2 regions of the Kurthia sp. ISK08 genome follow, and region 2 is predicted to be linked to the other one. Evidence: riboswitches for the same ligand, from Rfam matches in the RefSeq annotation. Region 2 holds a riboswitch; the other holds the start of a gene.
What was found. Region 2 has a riboswitch for S-adenosylmethionine ahead of ACKVQX_RS10635 (O-acetylhomoserine aminocarboxypropyltransferase/cysteine synthase family protein). Riboswitches for the same ligand answer to the same signal wherever they lie in the genome.

Region 1 (15,931 bases), on a different contig from region 2:
GTAGTAGACCAACTGCTTGGAATACACCTGCCAGCACTTTGAATGGATCTGTAAAATTCTTCACCGAAAAGTAGCGACGTAACTTCCCACTTGAAATTGAATGAAACGGTAAATTTGGAAACGCTTCTGAAATAATTTCTTGTTCAATACCGTCCTTAGAACCGATATAATGAACGTCATAGCCTTTATCTAAAAATGATGGTATGATAGCTTGATTGAGCGAGACGTGCCCTGCTGTTCCGCCACCAGTTAATACAACTGTTTTCTGATTCATTTGTATAATAAACTCCATTCTATTTATACGATTTTTACATGTATAAAAATAATATCTTATTGTACTATACCAACCCATCCATGAAAAGGCACAATGGACTTAATTTTATGAAAGGAGGCGATTCTGTGTACGAAACGACTACGAACGGACAAAAGTGGAAATTGCTTTTTGTCATTGTTTCACCCATCTTAGTTACACAAATTGCACTATATTTAGTTACCTTTTTTGATGTATTATTCTCAAGCAAATACGGAACAACTGATTTAGCCGGTGTCTCCATCGGTTCGTCCATCTGGATGCCAATCTATGTAGGGATTTCTGGTATTTTACTATCTGTTACCCCTATTGTAGCACAATCAGTCGGCGCAAAAAAAATGAAAGAGGCAACATTTACCGTCCAACAAGGAATCATCGTATCAATTATTTTAGCAATGATTGTTTTCGCCTTCATGTTCTTCAGCATGAATACGATTCTCTCTTGGATGCCACTAGAACCTCATGTTCAAGATGTCGCACATGGCTACTTACTCGCGATGTGTTTCGGACTCGTTCCTTTATTCATCTACACTGTACTTCGTTGCTTCATTGATGCACTCGGACAAACAAGAATGTCGATGTTCATCACCTTAATTTCGACACCTGTAAACATCTTCTTCTGTTATCTTTTTATTTTTGGTAACTGGGGGTTCCCTGCACTTGGTGGTGTAGGTGCTGGTATTGCTTCTGCTATTACATATTGGATTATTTGCTTTATCGCGATTGGGATTACGATCAAAGCAAAACCATTCTCCAATTTTCAGTTGTTCAAGCAGTTTTCAAAACCCAACTGGAAAAAGTCAAAAGAAATTTTACTTATTGGCGTTCCCATCGGACTTGCGCTCTTTGCTGAAACAGGTATTTTCGCTGTAGTGACAATTGTTATGAGCCAATACTCAACAGAAGTCATCGGTGCACATCAAATCGCTATGAACTTCGCTAGTCTCTCTTATATGATCCCACTTAGTATTTCTATGGGTGCAACCATTTTAATTGGCTATGAAATTGGCGCTGGACGCGCAAAAGATGCACGGGACTATACGAAAAAAGCCATCTTGCTCGCTGTATCCATCTGTATGGTCACACTCGCTATTCTTATTGGTTTCCGCCATGAAATCGCGATGATTTATAGTGATGATGTCGATGTTCTATCTCTTGCTGCGAGTTTCTTAATCTATGCGGCATTCTTCCAATTATCAGATGCCATTCAAGCACCGATTCAAGGCGCACTACGTGGGTATAAAGATGTCACGATTACTTCAATCATGGCTGTCATCTCGTATTGGGTAATCGCGCTACCATTCGGTTATGTACTCGCTACATTTTTCGATTTAGGTCCTTACGGTTATTGGGTTGGTCTCATTACAGGTCTTGCAATTGGGGCCATCTCACTCAGTATTCGACTACGCATTGTACAAAATAAATTCCGTTCATAAATTCCATAAAAAGGATGTTGTGAATTATTAAAAATCCCCTCCTCATGCTATAATAAAAGCACGAAGGAGGGGATTTTTATGTATCGTGTACTCGATTGGATCACACTTATTCTCTGGTTCGCCACAACTATGCTACTCATCATTTTCTTCAATCGCCTACCTGCAGAAGTTCCAAGTCACTATAATATTTTAGGAGAACCTGATCGCTATGCAAATCGTTGGTTTGTTTTCTTCATTCCAGCACTCGGTATCGCTCTTTGGAGTTTCCTACGTTATATGGAACAAAAACCACAATTCATGCACCTTCCAAAACCCGATCAACGGCTCGCATCAGAAGAACAGCATATGATTCTCTCTCGTATGACTAGCCTTTTAAAAAATGAACTCTTACTCTTCCTCACATGGATCATGTTGAAAAATGTACTTCTTGCACTCGATATCACTACGATTCATCTAGGTATATGGGAATTCGTCGCTTTTGTTGTCATTCTAGTCGTAACATTCCTCATCTACTATATTCAATTTAAGCGTGCTAAATCACAAAGTAGTAGTGGGTAAAGGAATCGCATCTACTCCGTCGCCGATAATCACTAACTTCGGCGGCATTTTTATGAATTCAGGCATCCACTGCGTTAAACCGTATGCGTATTGGAATAACATCGGCTTACTATTTCCTTTAATCGGCAAATACCCTTTCATACGATACACTGTCTCTGGTAATGAGCGCACCCAATCCTCAATCTCCTCTTGCGTAAATGCTTGGTCTGTAAAATCAACTAAGCGAGAACTAAGGTGCAAATGATGTCCAATATCTGCTTTTTCAATATCCGTTGGACGCGCTGTCGCTTGAATTTCATTTAAAAATGAATATGGTACTTTTGCATTCGTTGTTTGAACGATTAAAGCATTCGGATTTAGTGCTTGTAATTCGTATGTGACTTGCCCTAACTCTTGTTCTGTTAATAAATCTGCTTTATTTACTAATAATAAATGCGCATGACGAATTTGCTCTAAAAATAAAGAACGTGTTTGTGGTGTCATCTCATGACGCATCAACCAACGCTTACTATCTGCTACGGTTACGATGCCTTTAATATTCAATTGATCTGCAAAAAGCGGTGAATATACTGCATCTAATGCTTCCACAGGATGTGCAGCACCCGTTGTTTCAATTAATAAGACATCAAAATCATTCTCTGCTAGTAACCCTTGAATTTGCGCTTCTGTATTTTCAGAACCTGTACAACAAATACAACCATTCAACATTTCTTTTAATGGAATGCCTTCTTCAACTGCTTGTGAATCAAAATTTAGTTCCCCTAATTCATTCATAATAACTGCAGGCTTTAACCCCTGTTCTTTTAATGATTCAATCATATTCGCGAGTAATGTTGTTTTACCACTACCTAAAAATCCACTTAATAAATACACATCTTTCATATATAACACTCCTTTATGAAAAAAGGGACAACTCATAAGCTGCCCCCTTCTTCCTTATTGATTCAATTCTTTTAAAACAATTTTGCGTGCTTTTAATAATTGTGGATCATCTTTACGGATTTTCTCACGTAATTCATCCATTAATTTATTCGTCGTTTTGCCTTTTAATATACCATCTACTGTTAGTTTATTATTCGCTTGGAAACGACTGACTGCATAAGATGTGTACTCATCATATAATCCATCAATTTTGCCTGGATTATAACCAAGTGCCTTCAGCATTTTTTCTGCTGCCTTCACTTGTTCTGATACATCCCCTAATTTCATTGTTTTAGAAGGATCTAAATATGGTAACGAAGCATAACTTGGATAATCTACTTTAACAGTTGGTTGAATTCCTTTTTTATGAATCCATTTACCTTCAGGTGTTAACCATTTACCTGTTGTATATTTTAACGTAGAACCATCTTCTAAACTTTTCGCTGTTTGCATCGTACCTTTACCGAATGTTTTTTCACCAACTAATGGAATATGTGCATCTTCATTCATCGCTGCCGCTAGAATTTCAGAAGCAGAAGCACTACCACCATCAATTAATAACGCAGTTGGCACATCTACTTTACGACCATTTTGAGCGCGAATAATCTCTTTTTGACCATCTTTCGGCTCAATTTGCATAATCGGTTCACCCGCATCTACGAATAGACTCGCAATATTAACCGCAGTTGTTAAAATGCCACCTGGATTTTGACGCACATCGAGTACAAGACCTTTCATACCCTTCTTCTCCATCTCATCCAGCTTCTTCAGTAATTCTTGATACGTTTGGTCCGCAAATGTTGTGATTTGAATATGTGCAATTTTATCTTTTGTCATTTTTGCATAAACCGTTTCGATTGGAATTGCATCGCGTGTGATCGTCACCTTGTGTAGTTTTGAATCTTTTCCACGCTGATATTCTAATGTCACTTTCGTACCTTTTTTACCACGAATTTTTTGTACGGTCTCTGTTGCAGTTTTCCCTACAACTGATTTACCATCAACTGATTTAATAATATCATTTGGACGTAAGCCAGCTTTTTCTGCAGGTGAGTTTTTAATTGGCGAGACAATCATAATCTGACCATCTTTTTCTTGAATTTCTGCACCAATTCCATCGAAACTAGATGAGATACTATCATTAAATTGTGTTGCTTCTTCCTTGCCTAAATAGTCTGAATAAGGATCACCTAATGACTCAATCATCCCTTTTAACGCACCATTCACAAGTGCATCTTCATCTATTTTTTCATAGTACGATTTGTTTAGTTCATCATATGTATCAAATACTTTTTGGAATTCTTCATGGTTTGGTGTGCGTACTTCGACTACCTTCTTCTCCCCAACCGTTAAAGCAAAAATTGTGATACCTGATGTCGCAAGAATTAATACAATAATCATCATAATTAGTGTAAAGGGCTTCAGGCGAATGTATTTACCAGCAGGCTTCGTTTCTTCCGAGGCTTTCGGTTCTACTTCTGGCTGTTCCTCTTGCTTTTTCTGTTCGTCCAATATCTTTCACCACTTTCACTCTCGTCACGTGTACATACACTGCTTCTATTTTAACAGGTTCTTAGCGTAACGAAAAGTAATAAAAAAAACGAATGATTGATTCGCTCAATCATTCGTTTGATCACATTAAACAAGTTGCATATGTTTACTGCAAGCTGCTTGACCTTTTAATGTTGTATTTGATAGTTCTTCTGAGTTTAAGCTGTAAGAGATTACTTTTTTATTGCGTTGTTTTACTACATTTACACGATCTTCTGCATAATAAACAGATAGTGTTGAATGTTTACCTTTTTTATTCACATCGATTACGTACGGTACAATGTCTGTATCTGGATTTAATACTTCATCTTCGAAACCTTTAAAAATTGGATTACGTACTAAAAATGCTGCTTCATTAAATGATTGGATGAAATCTTCTTTCTCTTGTCCTGTTAATTCTTTTTGGTCAAATGTAATTGTTACTTCTTCTGACTTCAACTTTTGATGCATCGCATAACGTTCTGTCAACCAAACAACCACGATATTTGGTGGTGCTGTAAGTAATTTGACTACTGTCCCAAGTACAAGCGTAATAAGTAATGCCCATGACATAATGAAAACATCTCCTAAATAATAAGTTCTAGTTAATTTGTAATGAATATTGATTACGTTTTTATCCTATCATATGGAGATGTAAAATCAATCCTACTTCTTAAATGTTCACGAGATAGGCACAATACCTCTTATGGTATTTGACAAAAAGGTGAATTTCTTTTGTCAGAACATATTCAATATTCATAAATCACATTTGTTCGTGTAGAATAAGAACTTTAGGGGTTTTCTCTATTTCAATGTTTGTTACACTATTATTTCTTTTGGAACGCGCGCACCGCAAATACAATAATTAAAATCCCTACAATAAACGAGATGATTCGCACGATATAATCGGCTGTCAAAAAGGACGACAACGTATTCGCCTCATCATAACCACGTCCTGAAATAATCGACGGTGCTAAAATGATTAAAATTCCTAGTATGACATAAATAATTGCAAAGACCGTTCCTTTCACATCATTCTCTCCCTTCAACTCCCTTCTCTTTACCACTTGTTTCGAAAACTTACACAAAAACTATTTTAATTCCATTTTTTTACTTTATACTAATATTTAGGAAGGTGATGACGGTATGACAGAAAAAAGTAGTATCGTATTAAGCGCAAGCTTTTTAATAGCGAGTGGCATTGTCTTCAGTTTAGAGCACATTGCTACGATGATTTATTGGTTCGCCCAAGTATTCACAGGCAGTTATCCAACCGAACCCGACCATAACCCGTTCTTATCGAATTTCTTCATTATTATTTTCTTAATTCTTAGCCTTATTTTCTTTACAATGTTCATTAATTTACGTGGAAAACGTATATAAGGAGGAACCAACCATGTTCATCGACATCGATCATATCCAATTAGCTGCTCCGAAAAATAGTGAAGCTGCTTATAGACATTTCTTTCATGACATCTTAGGTATGCCTGAAATAGAAAAACCAGACAATCTAAAAAAACGCGGCGGCGTATGGTTCAAGTGCGGACAGCATGAAGTACATATCGGTATTCAAGAACCCTTTACCCCCGCAACGAAAGCACATCCAGCCTTTATCGTGAAAGACTTAGCTCTACTCAAAGAAACATTACACGCACACAACATCGAGACAATTGAAGATGAACCACTTGAAAACGCGATTCGCTTTTATGTGAATGACCCTTGCGGAAATCGCCTAGAGTTTTTAGAGCGTATTTAGTGTGAGGAATAAAAAAAAGCCCCTATGATTTCTCGAAATCATAGGGGTTATTCATTTGTATCTCTATATTTTTTCAGGATATACCTTCTCAAAACGGTCACAAACCGTCAACATATCTTCTGTAAATACTAAACCATACTGAGGTAATGTACGACCAAAGAAAGCAATATGTGCCTTCTTCCACTCATCATAAGTCCCCTCTCCTTCAGCTAATGCAAAATCTACAGGTACTTCGTTAAATGGATAAATATCAATAGCGTATGATTTAATAATTGCAACTGGCTGATTTTGACTATCTAATACAATTTGATGATCGCCCACTTTCGGAAGTGGATCTCCTTCAATTTCATATAGTGGATAGCTCGAACAAGTTGCTGTTTTCGTTCCATTCACAACTAAACTTGCAAGCCAGTCTGCTTTTTCTCCGAACTGAAAAGCTTCCGTATAACGAACACCCTCTAGCCCCTCTAACTCACAATAACGCTGCCAAAAAGATTCAATTTGATTCATTTTTGTAACCCCTTTATTAAAATTTAACTAAAAATAGCTCAAGTTCACTAAAGAAACATGAGCCTAATGATTAGTATACACAAAAAAACCACACACAACCCTCAGTCGTGTGTGGTTCATTCATATAGATCCTATTAGTCTTGAATCGCTGCTTCAAGTGCAACAACCATCATGTCTTTGAACGTTGTTTGGCGTTCTTCTGATGATGTTGCTTCACCTGTGATTAGGTGGTCAGAGATTGTTAGGATTGATAATGCTTGTACGTCGTATTTTGCTGCTAGTGTGTAAAGTGCTGCTGTTTCCATCTCAACTGCTAGTACACCGTAGTCTGCTAGTAGTTCGTTTGGATTTTTGTCGCCGTAGAATAGGTCCGCTGTGTATACGTTACCTACGCGTAGGTTTAAGCCTGCTTCTTTACCTGCGTTGTATGCTTTTAATAATAAATCGAAGTCTGCGATTGGTGCGAAGTCTAAGCCACCGAATTGGATTTCGTTCATTTTTGAGTCTGTTGTAGCACCTTGTGCGATGACAACGTCACGTACTTTTACGTCGCGTTTTAATGCGCCTGCTGTACCTACACGAATTAATTTTTTACAGCCATAATCTTTCATTAATTCTGTTGCGTAGATTGAGATAGATGGAACGCCCATGCCTGTTCCTTGTACAGATACACGTCTACCTTTGTATGTACCTGTGTAACCGAACATGTTACGTACGTCATTATATTGTTTTACGTCCTCTAAAAATGTCTCTGCGATAAATTTAGCGCGTAGTGGATCTCCTGGTAATAATACGATTTCTGCGATTTCGCCTTGTGCAGCGTTAATGTGAATGCTCATGTTTTTCCCTCACCATTCCTGTATATTTTTGAAAACAAATGCTCTTTTTAACTCGCTTGGAAGTCTTCATTCTATGCTATTGTAACTTAATGTCTGACATCTGACAATCTAAAAACTTATTTTTCACGCTCTACGTATAATACCCAAAAATCATCGAACGTAATCGCTGTCATATCAGGGTCTGCGGCTTCCTCAATGTAACGTGAAAGTTCATCAAAGTCCTCCGATTGTTTTGGAAAGGTATGATCTAAAAACATCGCTTCTGCAAATCGTGCAAAAACATCATTTTTACCTCCTCCTCTGTAAGTTAATGCAAATTGATAGAAACTATGTCGCATATATATTCTCCTTAACTAGTAAATTAGAATTGGTTTTTTGAAATTTTTGTATGGCTTTTTTACTTCTGTTTCCGTAATATATAGAATAGATAGAAAATTTCAAATTACGTAAAGTAGGTGACACGATGGTTATGACAAAAAAGAAAGTACCCACTTCTAAAAAAGCTACGAAACGAAGTAAGAAAAGTTCTAAAAACAATGCCACTCCCCCAAAATTTTTAAAATCATTCAAGGTTCTTAAATTAATTCGTGGGCGTGTAGTACTTGTTTTCGCAGTCCTCACCATTATTTTAGCAGCGATGCTTATTGTATCTTACAATAATACAGAACGCTTGAAAGATGAACTCAAAACACTGACGGGTAAAAATGTAGATCAGCAAATGCGCGTCAATTTACTCGCTGGTGAAATTGCACAACTATCCAACTTAGAACAGAGCTTTATTATAACAGGTAGCGATGTATATCTTGGACAATATGAAGAACAAAAAGAGACAATTGACAAAACACTTCAAGATCTACATAAAGCCTTTAATAAAAAAGGTGATGCGCGTGACCGAATTGATTCGATTGACCAATTTTATAATAACTATTTAACCTATTCTAAACGCGTCATTGATGTTCGTAAAGAGAGTGGTTTAGATGCGGCACAACGAATTGTTCAGATTGGAACAGGTGCTAAAGCTATGTCTTATGTAGATATCCACATAGACATGATGAATAAGGTATTAGCTAAAAATACGGATGCACAAATTAAAAAAGTAGAAAAAAGCACGGAAGTTTCGATGATTATTTTCTTCGTTTTAACATTATTGTCGATCATTCTCGTATTTATGTCAGGTACAGCGATCTTCCGTACAATTAAAGTGAATACGCACAAAATTAATCGTTCACTATTGGATATGGCAAGTGCAGGTGGTGACTTAACAAAACGTCTTGAAATTAAAAATGACGATGAATTTGGTCAAATCTCTGCTAGTACAAACACATTAATTGAGTCGATTGCGAATTTAGTGCGAAAAGTCAGTGCTTTAACAGAGAATGTATCTGCAAGTGGCCAACAACTGACTGCTTCTGCACAGGAAAACGCGACAACAATTCAACAGATTGCGAACTCAACTGCGGAAATCGCAGAGAGCAGCGAACAGACGATTCGTTCAATGGAGCAATCATCTAACAAAATGTCACATCTAGAAGAAACAACACTGCAACTGAATGATGATGCACAGGATTTACGTCAAACTTCAGCGACAATGCGTGAAGCAGCAAAAGAAGGACAAAATAAAATCCAACAGTCTGCAAAATCGATGATGGAGATTGAAGAAGTTATTGCGAATACGAACCAAACTGTCACAGGTCTTGGTGAAAGTTCTGAGGAAATCACATCGATTATCGGAACGATTACGAGTATTGCTGAACAGACGAACTTACTTGCCTTAAATGCGGCGATTGAAGCGGCACGTGCAGGTGAACATGGTAAAGGTTTTGCGGTTGTAGCAGATGAAGTCCGAAAGCTTGCAGAACAATCACAACGCGCTGCAAGTGAAGTAGCAACGATTGTCCACACGATTCAAGACGAGATTTCGGTCATGGTCAAGCAAAATGAGGCTGGCGTGTCGAAAGTCATTCAAGGGGTCGAAATTACGAATGAAACGATTCAAACATTCGATGCCATTACACGCGAGACAGAGAAAACGATTCGTATTATTGAAAACATGGTAACGCGAATCGCTGAGACGAAGAATGTCAGTCAAGATGTTATGCAGTCGTTCATCGCAGTAAACTCGATGGCAGAACATACAGCACATCAAGCGGATCAATCGGCAGCGGCGGCTGAACAAGGCTCTGCATCTATTCAAGAAATTTATGCATCTTCTGAAGAATTGTCACGTCAAGCAGATTCATTACGTGATTTAGTTCAACAATTTAAAATTTAATCTGACCAAAGACTAGGCTAGCTAAGTATTTACTTTGCTTCTGTCCTAGTCTTTGTTTTTTATTTCCATATCAAATGCCCTATTTTTCATAAAATAACATTTTTCTCGCAACATAAACGGATATTCCCTATTCTTTTATGATAAAAAGTGCTAGTATAAGCAATCGAGGAGTGATTCAAAATGAAATTAACAAAATACGTATTAGCATTTGGGATGTTAACAGGTGCTACTCTACCTTATACTTTACCTGCTACGGAAGCTTTTGCTGCCACAAAAAAAGAAGGTGTTGTGTCAAAAGACGTAATCGTACGTGCGGCATCTACACCAAAATCAAAAAATCTTGGTACATTAACAAAAGGAACAAATGTTACGATTTATAAAGAAACAACATATTGGTACCAAGTGAAGTTCAATAATAAATTGGCTTATATTTCAAAAGATTACGTGAAGTTGAATACAAAGAAAAAACCAACAACAACGAAGAAACCGACAACAACTAAAAAACCAACAACTGACACACTTGTATCAAAAGTTCCTTCAAAAAAAGCTGCAAATGCGACAATTAAATCGAATGTATATTACTATAAAACAGCTTCAACAAAAGGAAAATCACTTGGTATTTTGAAAAAAGGTACGAAAATTCATGTGAATTCTACAAGTAAATTTGGTTGGGTTGAGTTCGACTTCAACGGTCAAAAAAATTACGTCTACAAAGACTTTGTAACAATGACAAAAAAATAATCAAATGGGAATCGTAGTTTAGACTACGGTTCTTTTTTTATCTTCTCTAAATTCTGAATAATTATTTAATTTAGCTTGAAATTTCGCTGTTTGCATGGTAAGATTCCATTAATTGACTAATAATCGATTAATTAAATAGGTTTTCTTATCGAGAGAGATGGAGGGACATGGCCCGATGAAATCTCAGCAACCCCCTCTTTAAAGGGACAGGTGCTAAATCCAGTAAGACGCAGTTCTTGAAGATAAGAAGAATCACTCTTACATAGAGTTTTCTTCTTACTATTAGAAGAAAACTTTTTTTATTACACAAAAAAGGATGAGGACAATGACAAAAATCGAAACACTTTTAACTCAGGTGGGAACACATTCAGATGAAAAAACAGGTGCAATCAACGCCCCAATCTACCTTTCAACTGCTTACCGCCATGCAGGTCTTGGAGAATCAACAGGCTTTGATTACACGCGTACAAAAAATCCAACGCGATCGGTATTAGAGGAGGAATTTGCACGTTTAGAAGGCGGAGATGCTTGTTTCGCCTGTAGTAGCGGTATGGCTGCAATTCATTTAATCCTCTCGCTATTTAAAACAGGTGATGCAGTGATTTACCCGGAGGATTTATATGGTGGCACATACCGACTGGCAACACAATATGAAGCACAATATGGTATTCAAGCAATCTTTAACGACTTTTCATCTCTTGAAGAGGTGGAACAACTTGTTATTGAACATCCTGTTAAGGCGATTTTCTTAGAAACGCCGACGAATCCTTTAATGCAGGAAATTTCTATCGAAGAATGTGTGAAAATTGCGAAAAAATATGGCATTTTATTGATTGTCGACAATACATTTTTAACACCGTACTATCAACGCCCAATTGAGTTAGGTGCAGATATTGTTATGCATAGTGGCACAAAATATATTGGTGGACATAATGATGTATTAGCAGGACTGGTTGTGTCAAAAGGTACTGAACTAAGTGAACGTCTTTTCTTACAACATAATGCGATTGGTATGACACTCTCACCTTTTGATAGCTGGTTACTACTTCGCGGTTTAAAAACACTACACCTTCGTATGAAACAACATACAGCAAACGCTCAGGCGATTGTGGCATTTTTAGAGAAGTCGCCACATATACGTGACGTTTTATATGCTGGACGCGGTGGCATGGTATCCTTCCGTCTACAATCTGGAAAACAGATTGATCCATTCTTACGTAATTTAAAACTGATTGCTTTCGCTGAAAGTTTAGGCGGTGTGGAATCATTTATTACGTACCCAACAACGCAAACACATGCAGACATTCCGGAAGAAATTCGTAATGCGCGTGGCGTAGATGATTCACTTCTTCGTTTCTCAGTTGGCATTGAGGAAGCAGAAGATTTAATTGCGGATTTACAAAACGTATTTAACGTATTAGAAAGCGAGGCTGTTGTACATGACTAAAGAGCAAATTGAAACAATATTAATTACAGGTGCTACAAAACATGATTACGAAGCAAAATCGGGAGCTGTTAATGTACCGATTTACGCTTCTTCTACCTTCGACCAAGAGCATTTCGATGCTTTTGGCCCATATGATTATAGTCGTTCTGGTAACCCAACGCGCGATGCACTTGAGCGAACAATTGCACAGCTTGAAAATGGTTCACGTGGCTTTGCTTTTGCATCAGGAATCGGTGCCATTTCAGCAGCTTTACTTACATTAAATGCTGGTGACCATATTGTTGTAACGAACGAAGTATATGGTGGTACTTATCGCTTTGTAACAACGCTTTTACCGAAGTACGGGATTACGCATACCTTCGCTGACTTTACAGATTTAGAAGCGATTGAAGCAGCGATTCAGCCGAATACAGTTGTACTCTATGCTGAAACACCTGCAAATCCACTGCTTGGGATTACGGATTTAGAAGGTGTCGTTAAAATTGCGAAGAAGCGCCAATTAAAAACATTCGTTGATAACACATTTATGACACCTCTTTATCAAAAACCACTCGACTTAGGAGCAGACGTTGTACTGCATAGTGCGACAAAGTTTTTAGGTGGTCATAGTGAAGTCATTGCAGGGCTCGCTGTCACAAAAGACGAAGAACTCGGTCAAGCGATTTATGCGATTCAAAACGGGATGGGCGGTATTCTTGGACCACATGACTGCTTCTCTGTCATTCAAGGAATTAAATCATTACATGCACGACTTGAGATGTCGTCACGTAATGCACAAAAAATCGCAGAATTTTTACAACAACATGAAGATGTAGTCGATGTTTACTATCCAGGATTACCGACACATCCTGGTTATGACATTCATAAGCGTCAAAGTACTTCTGGAGGTGCCGTTCTATCATTTAAACTACCAACTCGTGACTTCACAAAAGTATTTGTAGAAAGCATGCAAATCCCAATCTTCGCTGTTAGTTTAGGTGGTGTCGAGTCGATTCTCTCGTATCCTGTTACGATGAGTCACGCCGCCATTCCACAAGAAGAACGTGAAAAACGTGGTATTACAGATGGTTTACTTCGTCTATCTGTTGGACTTGAACATGTTGACGATTTAATTGCAGATATTTCACAAGCACTTGAAAAAGCAAAAGTAACTGTATAAATAGAAAAAGAGGACTTCAGCGTGAGCTGAGGTCCTCTTCATTATTTTATTTATTAAATAGTACTAGATATCTACCGTAACCTTCTTTTTCTAAATCATCCACTGGAATAAAGCGAAGTGCCGCTGAATTGATACAGTAGCGTAGGCCGCCTAATTCTTTCGGACCGTCTGGGAAGACATGTCCTAAATGTGAATCTGCTTCCTTACTACGCACTTCTGTACGAACACTAAGTAAGCGACGATCTTCTAATTCTGTCAATTCTGTTTCATCAATTGGTTTGGCAAAAGCAGGCCAACCACAACCTGAATTGTACTTATCTGTTGAAGAAAATAATGGTTCACCCGATACGATATCCACGTAGATTCCCTCTTCAAAATGATTATCATATTCATTTTGATAAGGTGGCTCTGTTCCTTCTTCTTGTGTCACGTGATATTGTAATGGTGTTAATTCTTTTAAACGTTCTTCTTTATTTTTCATGTTGAGTCCCCCAATGTTTCTCTTGAAAAGCAGCGCGTCCTGAACCGACATGATAGCGTTCATAATGCTCTGGATTTTTACGATAATAATATTGATGGTATTCTTCTGCTAAATAGAATTTTTTCGCTGGTAAAATCGGTGTGACAATCTCATGTCCGAACTTCCCAGAGGCTTGTAACTTTGCTTTTGACTTCTCTGCAATGCGTTTTTGTTCTTCTGTTGTATAGAAGATAGCTGTTCGATAAGATGAGCCACGATCATAGAATTGCCCGCCTTCATCCGTTGGGTCGATTAATGTCCAAAATGTTTCCACTAATTTCTCATAGGGATACACTGTTGGGTCATATTCAATCTCCACCACTTCATAATGACCTGTTAAATCGAGGCATACCTCTTCGTATGTTGGATTTTCTGTATGTCCTCCAGAATAACCTGATAGGACTCGAATAATCCCTTCTTCTTTATCAAAAGGCTTTACTAAACACCAAAAACATCCACCTGCAAAAATTGCTTTTTCAGTAGCCATCGATTTCACTCCTTTTCATTATTTTTTAGGAATAACGATTTGTAGCGTAATTTCTTTTTTCTCTAGATTAAAGGTTTTCGCACGTAAATGCGCTGTTCCTACACCATCAATTGGTAAATTGAATGAAGATAGGTCAATATAAGCTGTTTTCTCGCTCGGCTGAATTGTCAACCATTCGGGTAAGCCACCACTATCTCTTACCAATTGTAAAGCTGTTCGAGATGGTAAATCAAGCATTCCGACTTTTACATTTGTTTGATATAACTCTAAATTCCCTTTATCGTCTACTTTTGGTTCAAAAGCAAGCGTAACAGGTACTGTAACACCTAATACTTCTACATTACTTTTTAAAATCAATTCCTTATCTACTTCTAACCATAATTGAATATTCTTTGTATCATTTGAATTCTGAATGAGTGTATTCGCTAAATCCTCAAATTCTTTTGGTGTTGTTGAAATATTAACACTACTACCTGTTCGATTAATCGCTTCTGGTTTTGGCATGTCTTCTTTACCACTTAACATTAAAATAATAAGTGCAGCAAACCCAAGTATAATCAATGTTAAAAGTGTAAGGAATGCCACTTTCCATTTATTCATTTACTGTTTCTCCCTTCATCTTCATGCGACCGTTTGATTTTTTATAGACACTTACTGTATCCAATGTCTCAAAAATACGATTCTTCATGTTTGTATACCCTTTTGCATTCGGATGAAAATAGTCATCGCTATAAACTTCTGCTTTATTTGTATGAAATAAATCTACAGTTGGTACAAAAATGGCATATGCATCTTTTTCTACGATATTTTTCATATCTTGATTCCATTCATCTAGAATTTTTTCAAACTCAGATGTATCTTCTGCATATACAGTTAAAGGATTATATACGCCCACCGCAATAATCGGTGCTGTTTGATTTTGCGCACGAATTAATTTAAAAATTTCTATGTAACGTTTTTCATAATTCGGGCGTTCTGTATCAAAATGCTGTCTTTCTAAAGTGGTGAAATTTTCTCTTAAAATTTTCATCAAATCATTTCCACCTATGGTCATCGTAATGATGTCTGCTTTTTTTAATGCATCATTGATTTCACCACTCTTTAACTGCGTGAGTAATTGATCTGAACGTCTACCCTTTTTAGCAGTTTGCGTAATGTTTACTTTCTCAACGCCATCCATTTTTTCTGGCATCTCTTTTGCAAGACGCCCCACATAACCACCTGCATCTTTTTCATCTCCAACACCTACAGTTAAGGAGTCACCTAATGCAACTAGTTCAATCTCTTTTTTAGGTAATACTTTTTCTCGACTAAATACCCCTGTATCACGAATTGCTTCCGTTGCGCTACAGCCTGTCAACGCGAGTAACATGAAGGTGAGTAGGAGTATATGATACTTTTTCAAACACGTTCCACCTTTCTGAACCGAAAAAGAGAATCGCCCT
Region 2 (15,931 bases):
CAAAGATGAATTTTGTAATGAAGCACGCAATAAAGATGGCCGTACCTGCTGCGCCTAATAACTCTAATTTATAAACAGCCGCAATCGGTAATTCTGTCATACCATCGATAATTTGATTATTTACAAAAGGTACTTCAGGTGTGAATGTTAGGAATTTACCAAGTGAATTAACAGCGCTTAAAATTGCGTTACTTCCTTCATAATGTCCTGTTAAAGCTGTTTTGATTGTTGGAATACCCCATAACGAGATTAAAGCTGTTAATAAGATAAATGGTGACCATGCTTTAAAGATTTTACCTGCTGAATATTTTTCAACTTGTAATGTTGCTGTTTGCTCTTCACTTTTAAAACGATAAATTGTTTTTGGTTGCCAGAACTTCATGAATACTGCTAATGCTACAAGTGACACTAATGCAGAAAGTACGTCTGGTAACTCAGGTCCTAAGAAGTTTGAAGATAAAAATTGTGTTACTGCGAATGTAATACCTGATACAAGAACTGCTGGTAATACTTCGATTGTTTTTTTCCATCCCGTCATAATAAATACAAGGAAGAATGGAATGAAGATTGATAAGATTGGTAACTGTCGTCCAACCATTTTTGAAATTTCTAATGCTGGAATACCTGTTGGTCCTTCCATCGCAATAATTGGAATCCCAATTGCTCCGAATGCTACGGGTGCCGTATTTGCGATTAAACATAAACCTGCTGCATATAATGGATTAAACCCTAAACCGACTAGTAATGCAGCTGATATTGCTACAGGCGCACCAAATCCTGCTGCTCCTTCTAAAAACGCACCAAAAGAAAACGCTACCAATAATGCTTGAATACGACGGTCTTCTGTGATTGAAAGTACAGATGAACGAATAATATCAAATTGTCCTACTCTTACTGTGATGTTATATAAAAATACAGATGTGACAATAATCCAAGCGATTGGCACAAGTCCATAGACTGCACCTTGACTTGCTGACATAACGGCTGTTTTAACAGGCATGTCAAATGCCACAACGGCTAGAATAAGTGCGATTAATAACGTGGTAAGACCTGCGATATGCCCCTTCATCTTTTTAATGGCAAGTGCCCAGAAAAAATAAAGTATTGGAATAATAGCTACAAGCGCCGTCCACCATAAGCTGTCCCCTACAGCGGTGAAATTTTGCGTGAATGTCATTTTTTCTCCCCCTTATGTACATCGTTACGTATTGAATTTTCGATATTTTGAAAAAATTCAATATAACATTAGGTCATCAGATGACCTAATTAAGATTATATATTCAAAATATTAGAAAAAACAATCTTTTTTTCAAAAAATTTTAACTTCTCTTCTTTTCAGAAAAAAACTGTCTACTCTCTTTCATGCTATAATACAAAAAGAACAAACAGAGAAACGGAGTGTTTTACATGGAAATTACACAAATTGAACGCTGTCATAAACAAACAGATGATTTAATTGCTACAGAAGGTGCAGATTTTTTAGCTTCACCTATTCACTTTCTAAAAGAACATGATCAAGAGTTTTTATATATGGAATCACCACTTTTTGAAGAATTAAAGATGGATGCTGTTGTATTTGAATATGATGAGATGTTCGATGCATATACTGCTTTATTTGGTTTACGTTTACAGAAAAAATATGCTACTGCGATTAAAGAATATTTACACACTCATTTACGTTCAATTTTCGGTGCTTCTTCAGCTAGCTTTTCAGGTAATGAAGGACTGTGGGAGATTAATATTGCACTTACTGCTATTGAAGGATTTAAAGAAGATGGCACATTATTAGAAGCTCTTGTTTCACTTGAAAAATTCATGAGAGCATTTATCGATGAAGTAACTGCTAACTAAATCAAGTTCACAACAAAAAGCCAGAATCACGTAATAAAGCGTAATTCTGGCTTTTCTTATATTTTGCTATGACTTTCAAACGGGTACAACAACCGATTGTTTCGATAGCATACTCGCGTAATCTTCTACCATTACAGAAGCAGTTGGATACATACCTGCACCAGGACCTACTAATGTAATCTTACCGATATAGTTCGTATCAAGTGCGACTGCATTATCGACGCCATCAATTGCATATAACGGATGTGCTGCATCAACAAGTTGAGGTCCAATTTCTGCATGAATTTTACCGTTTTCATCAATAGAAACTTCTGCAATATGACGATATCGTTGGCCATTTGCATCTGCTTGTTGTACTTGTTCCAATGTAATTTCAGAAATACCTACCACTTTTACATCTTCCCAGTTCGGTTGTTTACCGAATGCAAGCGCACTTAAAATCATTAGCTTTTTGAAAGCGTCTTGTCCTGAAATATCATTGTATGGATCTGCTTCTGCATATCCTAAGTCTTGTGCATTCTTTAGAGCTGTTTCGAATGAAATACCTTCTGTACGCATTTGCGTTAAGATATAATTCGATGTGCCATTTAAAATACCTTGAATGTGTAATACATCATTCACACGTAAGATTGTCTCCATTGTTTTAATTACCGGTACACCACCTGCAGTAGTTGCTTCAAAACCTACTTGTACACCGTATTTTTTCGCCTTCTCTTGTAGCGCTTGACCAAATTTAGCAAACATGACTTTATTTGCAGTAATAACGTGCGCCCCTTTTTCAATTGCTGCATCTAAATAACCATATGCTGGTTCTTCTCCAACAATTGCTTCAAAGACAACGTCTAATTGCGGCAATGCTAAAATATCTTCAAAACGATTCGTTAATAAAGACGCATCTACACCTTCGCGCTCTTTTGAAACATTATGGACTAAAATTTTTGCTACTTCGATGTCCACACCCAGTGTTTCTTTCAATTGCTTTCGCTTTTCTTTCAAAATGTTAAAAATGCCTTCTCCTACCGTTCCGAACCCTAGGATTGCCACCTTCACTGCTGTCATATTGTTCGCCTCCAATGATTAAATTTAATTTGTTTATTTTGAACGTTCATTTCACAACTTAATGAAAATTCTAACGTATTTAAAGACATATTTCAAGAAAATTCTTTTTCAGAAGGACAATTGTTTTTTCTAAGAGGTCACTAAATACTGAATTTTAGAAAATAAAAGGAACTGCCTACAACGGATTGAGTCAGTTCCTTCTATTATATATAACTGGTTTTAGAACCTATTTTGCGACCACTGTTACTTGTTGGAATGCTTGCTCTAACGCATGAGTTAGATCTTCTGCATTTTCAAGGCCGATTGATAAACGAATGAGTTCTTCTGGCACACCTGATTGAATAAGTTCTTCTTCATTTAATTGTTGATGTGTTGTTGAAGCTGGATGAATAATTAATGAACGCGCATCGCCTACATTGGCTACATGTGAGAATAGTTCAATCGCATCAATGAACTTGCGACCTGCTTCACGCCCACCTTTAATGCCAAATGTTAAAACAGAACCTGCACCATTTTTTAAATATTTTTCTACGAGTGGCGCATACTCGCTATCTTCAAACCCATTATAGTGTACCCATTCCACTTGTTCATGGTTGCGTAAGAATGTCGCTACTTTTTGTGCATTTTCATTATGACGTGGCACACGTAAATGAAGTGTCTCTAAACCTTGTAAGAAGTTAAAGGCTGCATCTGCACTTAATGTCGGACCGAAGTCACGTAATAATTGAACGCGTAAACGTGTTGCAAACGCTGCATTCGGTGCATCCACACCATAGCGAATACCATGATAAGAAGCATCTGGTTCTGTATAGTCTGGGAATTTACCCTGTGTCCAGTCGAACTTCCCTGCATCCACTACAATTCCACCGATTGTTGTACCATGTCCACCAATCCACTTTGTTGCCGAGTGAATCACAATATCTGCACCATGTTCAATCGGGTTGCAGCCAATTGGTGAAGCGAATGTATTATCGACGATGAGTGGAATTTGATGTTCGTGTGCAATTTTTGCAAATGCTTCTAAGTCAACTACTGATAAACTTGGATTTCCGATTGTTTCAACATATAGCGCTTTTGTGTTCTCTTGAATCGCTTCTGCAAACTTCTCAGGCTCGCGTTCATCAACGAATGTTGTTGTAATACCGTAACGTGGAAGTGTATTCGCAAATAAATTGTACGTGCCACCATATAAACTATTCGCAGCTACAATATGATCTCCTGCACGTGCAATATTTAAAATACTAAATGAGATAGCAGCCATACCTGAAGATAGAGCGACTGCTGCTGTTCCTCCTTCTAATAAGGCAACACGTTTTTCAAACACATCAACTGTTGGATTCATAATGCGTGAATAAATATTGCCTGCTTCTTCTAAAGCAAATAATTTACGAGCATGTTCTGAATCATTAAATTGATATGCAGTTGTACGGTAAATAGGTACTGCAATCGCTCCTGTTACGGGGTCTGGTGATTGTCCGCCATGTACGGCTAATGTTTCTTTTTTGAATTCTGTCATATATGATTCCTCCTAAAATGAATTATGATGATGGACATCGGAATAAGGAATTATAGGAGAAGGATTTTATAAAAAAAGCCCTCTTCTTAGGTAAGAAGAGGGCTGTATCGAACATGGTCCTCCCCTTATCTGTCAGATCCGATAAAAAATCTGTAGGAATTAGCACCTTGGTTTCAAAAAAGAAACTGGTTGCTGGGCATCGCAGGGCCTATCCCTCCGCCACTCTTGATAAAGGTTTTAAACATATAATGTTTCCATCAATTTCTATCTAGTATAGTCATCTATTTTTCATTCGTCAATCTTTTTTCTGAAAATTTTTATTATACTGATTTAATTCTTTTAAAATGCAAAAATTATTTAAAAGTAACATAGAAGAAAAAAATTAAAAAATGAATCAAAGGTTTTCGAATAAGATGAGCATTTATGGTAGCATAGTCTTTGAATACAAATGACAATAGGAGTTGAATGAATCATGAATCAAGTAAAAGAATTATTACGTAGTCATACTTCTGTCCGTAAATATACAGGCGAAGAAATTCCAAAAGAAGTGGTATATGATTTAATCGAAACTGCACAGATGGCTGCAACATCACACTTTGTACAAGCATATAGTGTGATTCATGTGACAGATCCTGAGAAAAAAGCGAAACTTGGCGAATTATCGAATAATGATTTCCAATTCAAAACAGCTGGCGCTTCTTTCCTATTCTGTGTAGACTTCAAGCGCCTTCAAATTGCTGGTCAAAAATACGATATTGATATTACAGCTGATTCAGCTGAAAATGTCTTAGTCGGTGTAGCAGATGTTAGCTTATTTGCTCAAAACTTCGTCATCGCAGCTGAAGCTGAAGGCTACGGTATTTGTTATATTGGTGGCGCACGTAATAATCCAAAAGAAATTAGCGAATTATTCAACCTACCTGAATACGTCTTCCCGATGTTTGCGATGACAATCGGCAAACCAACGAAAACAAATGATACAAAACCACGTTTACCAGTGGAAGCAATTGTACATGAAAATGGTTATGACGTAGAAAAATATGACGCACTATTAACACAATATGATAAAGAACTTGGCGAGTACTACTTAAACCGTAATGCTAATCAAAAAGTAACGAACTGGACGAAACAAATGGCGGATTACTTAGTAAACCAGCAACGTCCATTCATTAAAGATTTCCTTGCTTCACAAGGCTTCACGTGGAAATAGTCTAAATACAAGAAAGAATCACACTTACGATTGTGCGATTCTTTCTTTTTATTTTTTCAATTGAATCGATACTTCAATATGATTTAGTTGTTGTTCTAAATCATATAAAGCTTCATATGCTTCATCAAGTGTCACGCGTTCAAAACGAATTTGGTCACCTGGCTTCATTTGCCCGAAACGATGTAAGTCAGCTGAAATCACCTGCCCAATTCGAGGATAACCACCTGTTGTTTGACGATCTGCTAATAAAATGATGGGTTGTCCATCATTCGCTACTTGAATCGTTCCATTCGTTACTGCTTCTGAAACCATCTCTTGTTGCACATCTTTTTGAAGCTTAAATCCTTTTAAACGATACCCCATACGGTCAGATGACATAGCAACATCAAAATGAACACGTTCAAAATTTTGTTGTGTAGCTGTTGTGAACCATTGATATTCGTTCCCTTCGACGAAACGAATACGATGTCTTTTACGTGCTTTTTTATAAAAATCAGGTCGGACATGCCACGAAACTGTACTAAAATATCCGTTTTCAATCGGTAATACAGGTGTATCCCAATTTGTATTCATTAACTGTATTTCATCTTGTTCTTGAAGCGCACTTCCATTTAGACCGCCCATATTTGCGCGCAAGTATGTACTTTTACTTCCAAGCTTTTCTTCTATTAAAAAACCATGTTGCACAGCAAGATAACTTCTCAACCCTTTTTTTGCACCTTTAAAGCGGAGTGTCTGATTAGCGCGAACGAGTACAGGTCGCCACTGTGGTACATCCATCCCCTGAATTGTCGGTGTTAAGTCACCACCTGTAATCGCAATATACGTATCTTCTGAAAAATGAAATACCGTACCGCGCATCGTTACTTCGATACACGCTTCGTGCTGATGATTCCCTAATAAACGATTAGCAATTTTAAGTGCAAAAGAATCCATCGCCCCGCTTACAATAACGCCAATATTTTGATAGCCGATTCGTCCAATATCTTGGATTGTTGCAAGTGTGCCAGCTTTTAAGCAAGTGATTGACATAGACTTTCTCCTTTCAGCGCATGATATTCTTCAATTGAAATAGGATAGAATCGAATCCAGACACCTGCTCGTAATAAGGTAGGATTTTCTGCTTCTGGTGTAAATAAAGCTGTTGGTGTACGTCCGATGATTTGCCAACCACCCGGTGTTTCAATTGAATACACCCCTGTTTGTGAACCTGCAATCCCAACAGATCCTGCTTCAATTTTCAAACGTGGTGTTTGTTTTCTTGGTGTTGCTAATGATTCGTCTAGTCCGCCTAAATACGGGAACCCTGGTGCGAACCCTAACATATAAACAAAATAATCACGTTCTGTATGTTTTTGAATCACTTCTCCTGGCGTGATGCCATGATAGTTTGCGACTTCTTCTAAATCAGGTCCAAATTCACCACCATAGCAAACAGGAATTTCAACTACCTCTTCCATCTGTTCTGTAACAGTTATTTCTTGCTGTAGAATAATACAGATTTTTTCTTCTAACCACTGATATGGATTTTGTCGATTGTGTATTTTCTTCTTCACATCTAGTGGGTTAAACAAAACCGTAATCACTTGAAACGATGGTACGATTTCTTCATACGGTAACTCCGCATCCTCTATATGTTGAATCAATAATTGCATCATATGATACTGTTGAACGCTCATCGCTTCGTTAAATTCAATACGAATTGCAGCATCTCCCATTGGCGATATTGTTGTGTATTCACTAAATCGCATGTCGTCACCCCTTTTCCCGAATTTCGGAATTTTAATTCTGAATATAGGAATAATTATAGAATTATTCAATTATTTTCGCAATTATTTTTTAAAATATCGGACTATTCAAGCTATACACACTTTTTATTTTATGGTATTATTCGAAACATAAGTTTCTTAAAACGGAACTAATAAACTGAATTACGGACTAAAATGGGGATAAAGGAGTTGATATCATGTTTCAAGTCGACTTGAACTGCGATTTAGGTGAAAGCTTTGGCGCATACAAAATGGGCAATGACGAATTAATATTAGATTATGTTACGTCAGCCAATATCGCCTGTGGTTTCCACGCTGGTGATCCACATGTCATGCGAAAAACAGTAGAGCTAGCACTTGAAAAGAACGTCAAAATTGGGGCACATCCTGGGTTTCCAGACTTAGTAGGTTTCGGTCGCAATGCGATGCATCTATCACCACACGAAGTTTTCAACATTGTCACGTACCAAATCGGGGCATTACAAGCTTTGACGACTGCTTTCGGTGGAAAATTAGAACATGTCAAACCACATGGCGCACTGTATAATTTAGCAGCAAAAGATGAAAGCCTTTCCACTGCTATTGCAGAAGCGATTTACGCAGTGAATCCTGAATTTGTCTTATATGGCCTTTCGGGAAGTGAACTCATTAAAGCAGGTGAAAAAATCGGTCTCAAAACAGCGAGTGAAGTATTTTCGGACCGTACCTATCAAGCTGATGGCTCGTTAACATCTCGTACATTACCAAATGCACTTATTACAGATGACCATCAAGCTGTTGAACAAGTATTGAACATGATTACAAAAGGAACGGTTCAAACCGTTCAACAAACAAGTTATCCAATTGTCGCAAATACCGTTTGTATCCATGGGGATGGCGTACACGCACTACAATTTGCACAATTCATTCATCAACGATTAACGGAGAGTGGGATTCAAGTTACACCGTTCCGTTAGAACAAAGGGGAGTTTCATATGGAAAAAGTCGACTTACATACACAGTCATCGACAAAAAAGAAAGCTGGCGCTAGTGTCCTATTAGGTGCCGCATTCTTAATGGCCACATCATCAATCGGTCCTGGATTTTTAACACAAACAACGATTTTCACAGATCAACTACGCGCGAGCTTTGGTTTCGTTATTTTAATCTCTCTCTTACTCGATGTTTTTGCGCAAATGAACGTTTGGCGCATTATTGTCGTATCGGGTTTGCGCGGGCAAGAGATTGCGAATAAAGTACTACCTGGTCTAGGATTCGTTCTAGCCATCTTAATTGTTTTTGGTGGACTTGCTTTTAATATCGGGAACGTCGCCGGTGCTGGTCTTGGTCTGAACGCAATGCTTGGACTTGATGTAACAACTGGCGCTGCACTAAGTGCGATTTTTGCCATTATTATTTTCTTATTCAAAGAGGCAAGCAAAATTATGGACCGCGCTGCACAAGTAGCTGGTGGTATTATGATTCTTCTGATGATGTACGTAGCGATTTCAACAGCACCGCCTGTTGGTGAGGCAGTGATTCGTACATTCGTACCAACGGAATTAAGTATTTTTGCCATTGTGACATTGGTGGGTGGTACTGTCGGTGGTTATATTACATTCGCAGGTGGTCACCGTTTACTAGATGCTGGATTAAAAGGCACAAGCGCAATTCCAGAAGTGAATAAAAGCTCGATTACAGGGATTGCTGTAACAGGTGTTATGCGTGTTCTTCTATTCCTAGCTGTATTAGGTGTTGTATCACAAGGGGTTAAATTAGCTGCAGATAACCCTGCTGCTTCTGTATTCGAAAGTGCTTTAGGTACTGCTGGTTTCCGTATTTTCGGTGTGATTATGTGGGCTGCAGCTGTTACTTCAGTTGTCGGCGCTGCTTACACATCTGTATCATTCATTAAAACATTCCATAAAAATATTGCTAAGTATGAAAACTGGATTATTATTGCGTTTATCGCGATTTCAGCTCTTGTCTTCATCTCAGTTGGTAAACCTGTCAATGTACTTGTATTAGCTGGTGCATTAAACGGTCTAATCTTACCAATCGCACTTGGCACATTATTAATTGCTGTTCATAAAAAATCCATCGTGGGCGATTATAAACATCCAAAATGGCTAACGATTACAGGGATCCTTGTTGTCGTATCAATGGGAACACTTGGCTACATGACATTGGTTGAACAAATTCAATTACTAATGAAATAAGGAGTGAACGAGAATGGATTACGCAAACTTATCACCTGCTGAAATTCGCAAGTTAATTCGCGAAAAGCAGATTACAGGTCCAACAGCTGGTCATGCACTTGGCTATGCACAGGCAAATTTAGCTATTTTAAAAAAGGAACACGCTTTTGATTTTCTCTTATTTGCACAACGAAATCCAAAAGCCTGTCCAATTTTAGATGTAATCGAACCTGGTGAAGTCGCACCAAAAGGAATCGCTAAAGATGCAGATATTCGTACAGATATTCCAAAATATCGCGTCTATAAAAAAGGTGTATTCGTTGAAGAAGTAACGGATTTATATGATTACTGGTCAGATGATTTTGTCTGCTTCTTAATCGGTTGTAGTTTCTCTTTTGAAAATGCACTACTGAATAACGAGATTGATGTACGTCATATTTCAGAGGGCTGCAATGTACCGATGTATAAAACAAATATCGCTACGACACCTGCTGGACTTTTCGAAGGTCCGACCGTTGTTTCAATGCGTCCGATTCCTGAAGCAGACGTAGTACGTGCAGTTCAAGTAACTTCACGCTTCCCTTCTGTTCATGGTGCGCCGCTTCATATTGGTAATCCTGAAACAATCGGTATTCAAGATCTTTCAAAACCCGACTTCGGTGATGCAGTAACCATTAAAGAAGGCGAAGTACCTGTATTTTGGGCTTGTGGTGTTACGCCTCAAGCAATTGCTATGCATGTAAAACCCGATTTAATGATTACACATGCACCTGGACATATGTTTGTAACGGATATTCGTGACGAGCATTTAGGGATTCTATAAAATTCAATTTAAAAGCCAAAGAGCTTCGACATTGTATATGTCGAAGCCCTTTTTTAGAATGAAATTCAATCAAAAACTTTAAGAAAAAACTAAAACCAGTAACGTAATCAAAGCTAAGGTTCCTTGTTTAAAAAATATGCTTATATTTGAACTAGAATATGCACCATATAACGCCACTAAAACAATGTAAATCATATTAATTATAAGTAATTCCTGTCCATTATCTGAGATAAAAGCTGCATATAAAATAACTAAACCAATAAGACCGTTATAAATACCTTGATTTTTCATAAGTAGCTTAATTTTATCGCTGCTTAATTCTTTCTTCGTAAAATTAAATGTTTTAGATGTTCGATCTGAACTAGTTGCTAATGTTTCTAGGTACATAATAAATAGAAACTCAATAGCTACTAATGTACTCAACACTTTAATCACAATATCCATTAGCACACCGTCCTTTCTATATATTTTTATAACTTTATCATCTATATAGTAAATAGATAACATAGCTATAAGTGAATTATTCTTCCTATCCATTCCCTATCATATTATTTTTTGTTCCACTAGAAACTAAACTTTTAAAAAAATTATTCTACCTCAAAATATAATGGAACACTTAATCACCCTTTACTAATTGATAAAAATATATGTTTAATGTATTGAATCAAATACATCATTTTTAGTTTTTGGTTTAATGATAAATTTTGTTATAACGTACAAGAAAATAAATAAAGAGCATGCGATTGATGTCCGTTCACTTGTCACAACTGTCGATTGTATTCCTTGTAATCCAATGAATACTTTACAAGCAAATGATAGTAGGAAACCCACTTGCGCAAAAATTGTCAGATATTTTGCTAACTTTTCTCTAAAATCCACTATTTCCACTCCTTTCCTATTTATTATACTTGATACATATAAAAAGTGTGGAATGAGACATAACACTCCCCTTCCTTCTTTAGGGTTCTAAACAAAAAATCGGAACCGCATTATGGCGCGATTCCGATTTTTCTTATGCTCATATGAGATGGTGTTTCTACACTGATATCTCATCTTCTATTTCAAACGCGTATTTTATTAGTAACCATACTTACTAGCAAATTGTTGTGCAATCAGTTGAACTTCTTGTAATTTTTCTGGTTTTAATAAAAGGAGCATTTTAGGAACGAATTCTTGAATATCTTGTTGTGAGAATGTACCTTCATCTTGCTTTTTAAAGTTTTCTAGAAGTATTGCGCGTGCTTCCTCTTCTTTTCCTTCTTGCACTCGTTCTAAAATGAACTGTAAAAACTTTTCTTGTCCTTGTTGATCCATCATCTTATATCTCCTAAATTATTTAAATTTTCCCCTACGTAGGGATTTTCATCGTATCATAAATTATCCAACCAATCAGCACGATTAAAACGAATAGTGTTACATAGATTAATGTTTTTTTCATGAACATCACCTACTTTTCTTTTACTCCAAACATTGCACCAATTAAAATCCCTGCAAAAATTCCTATAATCATCGCTATTCCCGAATCAACAGAATGGGTGCGATTTAATATAATTCCTATAATCAGTAGTATAGAACCTAGTGTTCCTAATATGATCTTTTTCATCTTCATTCGTCACCTACTTTTTTAATTCGTTATACTTCTGGGCGATAACCTAATTTTAAAGAGATGTCGAGTGCTGCTTCTTTTGCTTTTGGAATGAATACAGCAAGATGTTCTTCTGCGTAATTCGTTTCAATTCCTGCAATACTAATCGCTGCAACAACCTCACCTAAATGATTAAAAATTGGGACGCCAACTGCTGCAGTAAAATCTTCTAGCTCTGAAAAACTCACCGTATATCCTTTATTTCTCGTTTCAGAAATCGAATGACGAAGTGCTTCTTCTGACGTGATGGTTCCCTTTGCATAAGCTGTTAATTCTACTCGCTTCAAATAGTCTTCTCGTTCCGTTGGTGGTAAAAACGACAGAATGGCTCTTGCACAAGCACCTGCATAAAGAGGTGTACGGCGACCAATTGTTGTATAAAGACGAACCGGTTGAATCGACTGTAACTTTTCAATATAAACTGCTTCATCACCGTCACGAATAATGAGGTTGATAGCCTCTCCTAAATCCTGATGTAACTTCTCCATCGCTGGTAATGCCACTTGGCGTAAATCAATTCGTTCAGAAACAAGATGTCCGAAGCGTAAAAAAAGAATGCCTAAACTATATTTCCCGTTCGCATCTTTATCTAACAGACCCATCTCCTCTAACGATTGCAACATACGATAGACAGATGTTTTCGGTATTCCTGATAATTCGATAATTTCATTAAATGTTAATTTCGCATGATTTATAAATAAATTAAGTATTTCCATTGAGCGTACAACTGTTTTATTTTTACTTTGCATACTAAATACTCCTTTTTTAACCTATAGCTTTAGTATAGCATCATTCAGTTAAAAAGAGAGGAACCACATCGTATGCGATTCCTCTGTTCATTTAGTACTTTACGTTACTCTTTTGTCTTCTTTTCTTTTGGCTTTAATGTCGTGATTGTTAATTCTTTTACTTGTTGGAATACTTCCGATGTTGCTAAATACGTGAATTTCACTTTATCGCCTTCTTGTAAATAGACTGCAAGTGGAGCGACTTCTGAACTCACTGTATAGTTCGTCTCGTCATCTAGAAGGAATGTAACATTCGTGAAGTCTCCTGCTGTTTCTTTATATACGCGTAGTACAGTTCCTTCACCCTGTTTTTCTTTTTTCGTCGAGTTACCGTTTACTGTACTCGTACCTGTTCGACTTAGAACGTTTTTATATTGGCGAAGCGCTTCATTTGGTGTCGTTGCTGTCACAGCAATTTCAGGATTGGCTGCTGAAACGATATAGTAATTTTGTAAGAAACCATTTGAATCTAATACAGGTACTAGCCAACTTGTTTCACCATAGAAGTTATAAAGTAATGGCATAGAACCCGACCATTTTTTCTCAACGAATTTCTTTTCAACTACTTGCAGTGCCCCTTCTGAATCCATATACGATTCATCACTATTACCTGTGTAATACGTTCCTTGACCTGTACGTGCATTCGTTAATGAATAACCAAGCATGGAGTCCACGCCTTCTTTTGGACTTGTAAAGTCAGTGAAGTAATACATCTCGCCATTCTCATCAAATACAGGGCTAACATTTGCTTCTACACCTTCATCTGAAGGAATTTTAATGTCTTTTTTACCGAAAATCGTGTTCCAATAACCATGTACATAATTACCGAAATAACTATTTTGTAAGCTCACAGCCTCTGGTGAAACTGCTCCATCTATAAAGCTTGGAACGTCTTTTAATTTATATTTTTTGATGTCACCATTTTGTGCATTCACCATGACAATCCCTTGTGGTTTAAAACCATTACGTGCCGAAATGAAGTCACCATACGTACGAATATAATACGGTGTACCATCATTATCGATTTCAAGTTGAACATCTCCGTTGAAAATAGTTAACGGGTTGTGTAGACGCATATAACGCGCAACATGATTATTTAAGTAAGCAGATGGAACATATTTCATCTCTTTTTCAACAAATTTTGGATTCGCTGATGAATCTGTCGCGCTTAATACGAAGTAACCCGGTGTTGTTTTCCCTTTGAACCATTTGAAAGCATCTGAGAATTCAACAGGCGCAACATAAACGTAGTCATCATTAATTTTTTGAATTTGTAAATTTCCAAGCTCATAGTAACTTGTATTTGGTACTTGACCAAAAGCTTTTTTCATCTTGTTGCGTGCATATTTTGGCGGTACGCTCGCTGGTGTTTTTGTTTCGTCGAATGCTTTTAATTCGACCTCTGTTTTCATCTTAGCTGATTCATATTTTTCATCTGCATTCATCATCGGTGCAGAGAGCATATAAGCTGCGACACCAATACCAGCTAAGCCAATTAACCCTTTAATCTTTCGCTCGAACCCTGTTGATAGATAAGCACCCGCAAATGCGACAATCGCTACAACAGGCCATACTGCTGTCCAGTTTAAATCCATCATCGTTATGTATAGCGTAATCATGGTCGCAATGGATGCTACAAGTAAAATACCAATGAAAAATAATGCTTTAAATTTAAAATTGAAGCTACCGTCCTTCATTCGACTAGAAATCGGAACAATTAATATGCCGATTACAGCGGCTAATGCGACTGCAATGATAAAAGTCATCGTCATTTTGTAAAAAACCTCCCTTTCCTCTTGCATTATTTACGTGAAGCGAAGGAAAAAGTTTCAAAACCTCTTGAATTCACAAATTCGGGGTATATTCAAATATGACTTCATACGAGGAGGTTGATCTATGAAAGAACATACACTTTGGATTACAGCATTCATATTTAGTATTCTTTATTTATTCTTCTTACCAAAAGAAGTTTCATACTTTTACGATATCCTTATCCCAACAATCCCAACAATTTGCCTCTTACTTATTGTCTTCACTTCAAAAACGCTGGAAACAGCTCCCTATGATCGTTTTATCCTATTTGGTTTGCTATTCTTCATTGCCGGTCAACTCACACACCCTTGGTTTATCATCGGTTTATTCTTCTTCTTAATCGGTCACCTTTTTTATATTCGTGCATGCTTAACACTCCGTCAAACAGCACCATCTAAAATTGCGACGCTCTGTTTATTATTTTATGGAATTCTGCTTGCTGCATGGGTGGGCGGGAATATTTTTAAAAGTGGGGCTATTCTTTTAGGTCTTGTTGTCCTTTTCTATATCGCCGTTATGCTCACAATTGGGTGGGCGGCGATTCAAACGCGCAAATGGGTTCTATTATTCAGCGCCTTCCTTCTTATTGTGTCGGATTCTATTTTTATGATTAATATGTTTGTGACAACCATTGACGGTGCAACACAGTGGATATTGGGGACTTATTTATTTGCACAATTTTTATTTATTTTTCATTTTCCTGAACATTTCGAAATCCGTAAGAAAGTGTTAGAATAGTAGCAATGCTTCAACAATTAAGGAGGATGCTACAAATGAAAGAAAAATTAATCGAACGCTTAATTCGCTATGCGAAAATTGATACACAATCTTGTGAAACAAGTGAGACAACACCTTCAACATCTAAACAATGGGATTTACTTCATGTATTAGAAGAAGAGCTAAAAGCAATTGGTATGTCAGATGTAATGGTGGATGAGAATGGTTACCTATTCGCTTCACTACCTGCCAACACAGATAAAAAAATTCCAACAATCGGCTTTTTAGCACATGTTGATACAACAACTGATTACACAGGGACAAATGTGAATCCGATCCGTCATGACAACTATGATGGAAAAGCGATTCAATTAAATGAAGAAGTCGTTCTATCACCAGAAAATTCACCTGAACTGGCGAATTATGTAGGTCAAACATTGATTACTACAGATGGTACAACACTTCTAGGTGCAGATGATAAAGCAGGGATTGCCGAAATTATGACTGCAATGGAATACTTAATCGAACATCCAGAGATTAAACATGGTGAATTACGTGTTGCAT

Region 1: linked by a shared signal. The riboswitch ahead of ACKVQX_RS06715 (methionine biosynthesis PLP-dependent protein) and the one ahead of ACKVQX_RS10635 (O-acetylhomoserine aminocarboxypropyltransferase/cysteine synthase family protein) in region 2 are both predicted to bind S-adenosylmethionine.

Annotation. Positions count from the first base shown of each region.
Region 1 is NZ_JBJXHL010000003.1:21,671-37,601, reverse strand. It holds gene ACKVQX_RS06785 (undecaprenyldiphospho-muramoylpentapeptide beta-N-acetylglucosaminyltransferase) at 1-274, opposite strand, end outside; gene ACKVQX_RS06780 (MATE family efflux transporter) at 400-1,746, shown strand; gene ACKVQX_RS06775 (DUF1648 domain-containing protein) at 1,825-2,304, shown strand; gene ACKVQX_RS06770 (GTP-binding protein) at 2,284-3,186, opposite strand; gene ACKVQX_RS06765 (S41 family peptidase) at 3,241-4,737, opposite strand; gene ACKVQX_RS06760 (YfmQ family protein) at 4,864-5,328, opposite strand; gene ACKVQX_RS06755 (hypothetical protein) at 5,583-5,786, opposite strand; gene ACKVQX_RS06750 (hypothetical protein) at 5,902-6,138, shown strand; gene ACKVQX_RS06745 (VOC family protein) at 6,152-6,511, shown strand; gene ACKVQX_RS06740 (ASCH domain-containing protein) at 6,575-7,021, opposite strand; gene deoD (purine-nucleoside phosphorylase) at 7,156-7,860, opposite strand; gene ACKVQX_RS06730 (YozE family protein) at 7,977-8,198, opposite strand; gene ACKVQX_RS06725 (methyl-accepting chemotaxis protein) at 8,324-10,132, shown strand; gene ACKVQX_RS06720 (SH3 domain-containing protein) at 10,313-10,873, shown strand; SAM riboswitch class I at 11,016-11,122, shown strand; gene ACKVQX_RS06715 (methionine biosynthesis PLP-dependent protein) at 11,199-12,320, shown strand; gene ACKVQX_RS06710 (PLP-dependent transferase) at 12,313-13,479, shown strand; gene msrB (peptide-methionine (R)-S-oxide reductase MsrB) at 13,526-13,960, opposite strand; gene msrA (peptide-methionine (S)-S-oxide reductase MsrA) at 13,950-14,486, opposite strand; gene ACKVQX_RS06695 (YpmS family protein) at 14,505-15,086, opposite strand; gene ACKVQX_RS06690 (GDSL-type esterase/lipase family protein) at 15,079-15,891, opposite strand.
Region 2 is NZ_JBJXHL010000005.1:96,684-112,614, reverse strand. It holds gene ACKVQX_RS10650 (lactate permease LctP family transporter) at 1-1,177, opposite strand, end outside; gene ACKVQX_RS10645 (hypothetical protein) at 1,408-1,851, shown strand; gene ACKVQX_RS10640 (homoserine dehydrogenase) at 1,927-2,910, opposite strand; gene ACKVQX_RS10635 (O-acetylhomoserine aminocarboxypropyltransferase/cysteine synthase family protein) at 3,137-4,426, opposite strand; SAM riboswitch class I at 4,549-4,661, opposite strand; gene nfsA (oxygen-insensitive NADPH nitroreductase) at 4,899-5,636, shown strand; gene ACKVQX_RS10625 (biotin-dependent carboxyltransferase family protein) at 5,685-6,668, opposite strand; gene pxpB (5-oxoprolinase subunit PxpB) at 6,650-7,387, opposite strand; gene ACKVQX_RS10615 (LamB/YcsF family protein) at 7,603-8,361, shown strand; gene ACKVQX_RS10610 (NRAMP family divalent metal transporter) at 8,380-9,603, shown strand; gene ACKVQX_RS10605 (putative hydro-lyase) at 9,617-10,405, shown strand; gene ACKVQX_RS10600 (DUF1304 domain-containing protein) at 10,484-10,849, opposite strand; gene ACKVQX_RS10595 (hypothetical protein) at 11,483-11,722, opposite strand; gene ACKVQX_RS10590 (hypothetical protein) at 11,853-12,008, opposite strand; gene ACKVQX_RS10585 (IclR family transcriptional regulator) at 12,038-12,799, opposite strand; gene ACKVQX_RS10580 (hypothetical protein) at 12,904-14,610, opposite strand; gene ACKVQX_RS10575 (lysoplasmalogenase) at 14,735-15,388, shown strand; gene pepT (peptidase T) at 15,424-15,931, shown strand, end outside.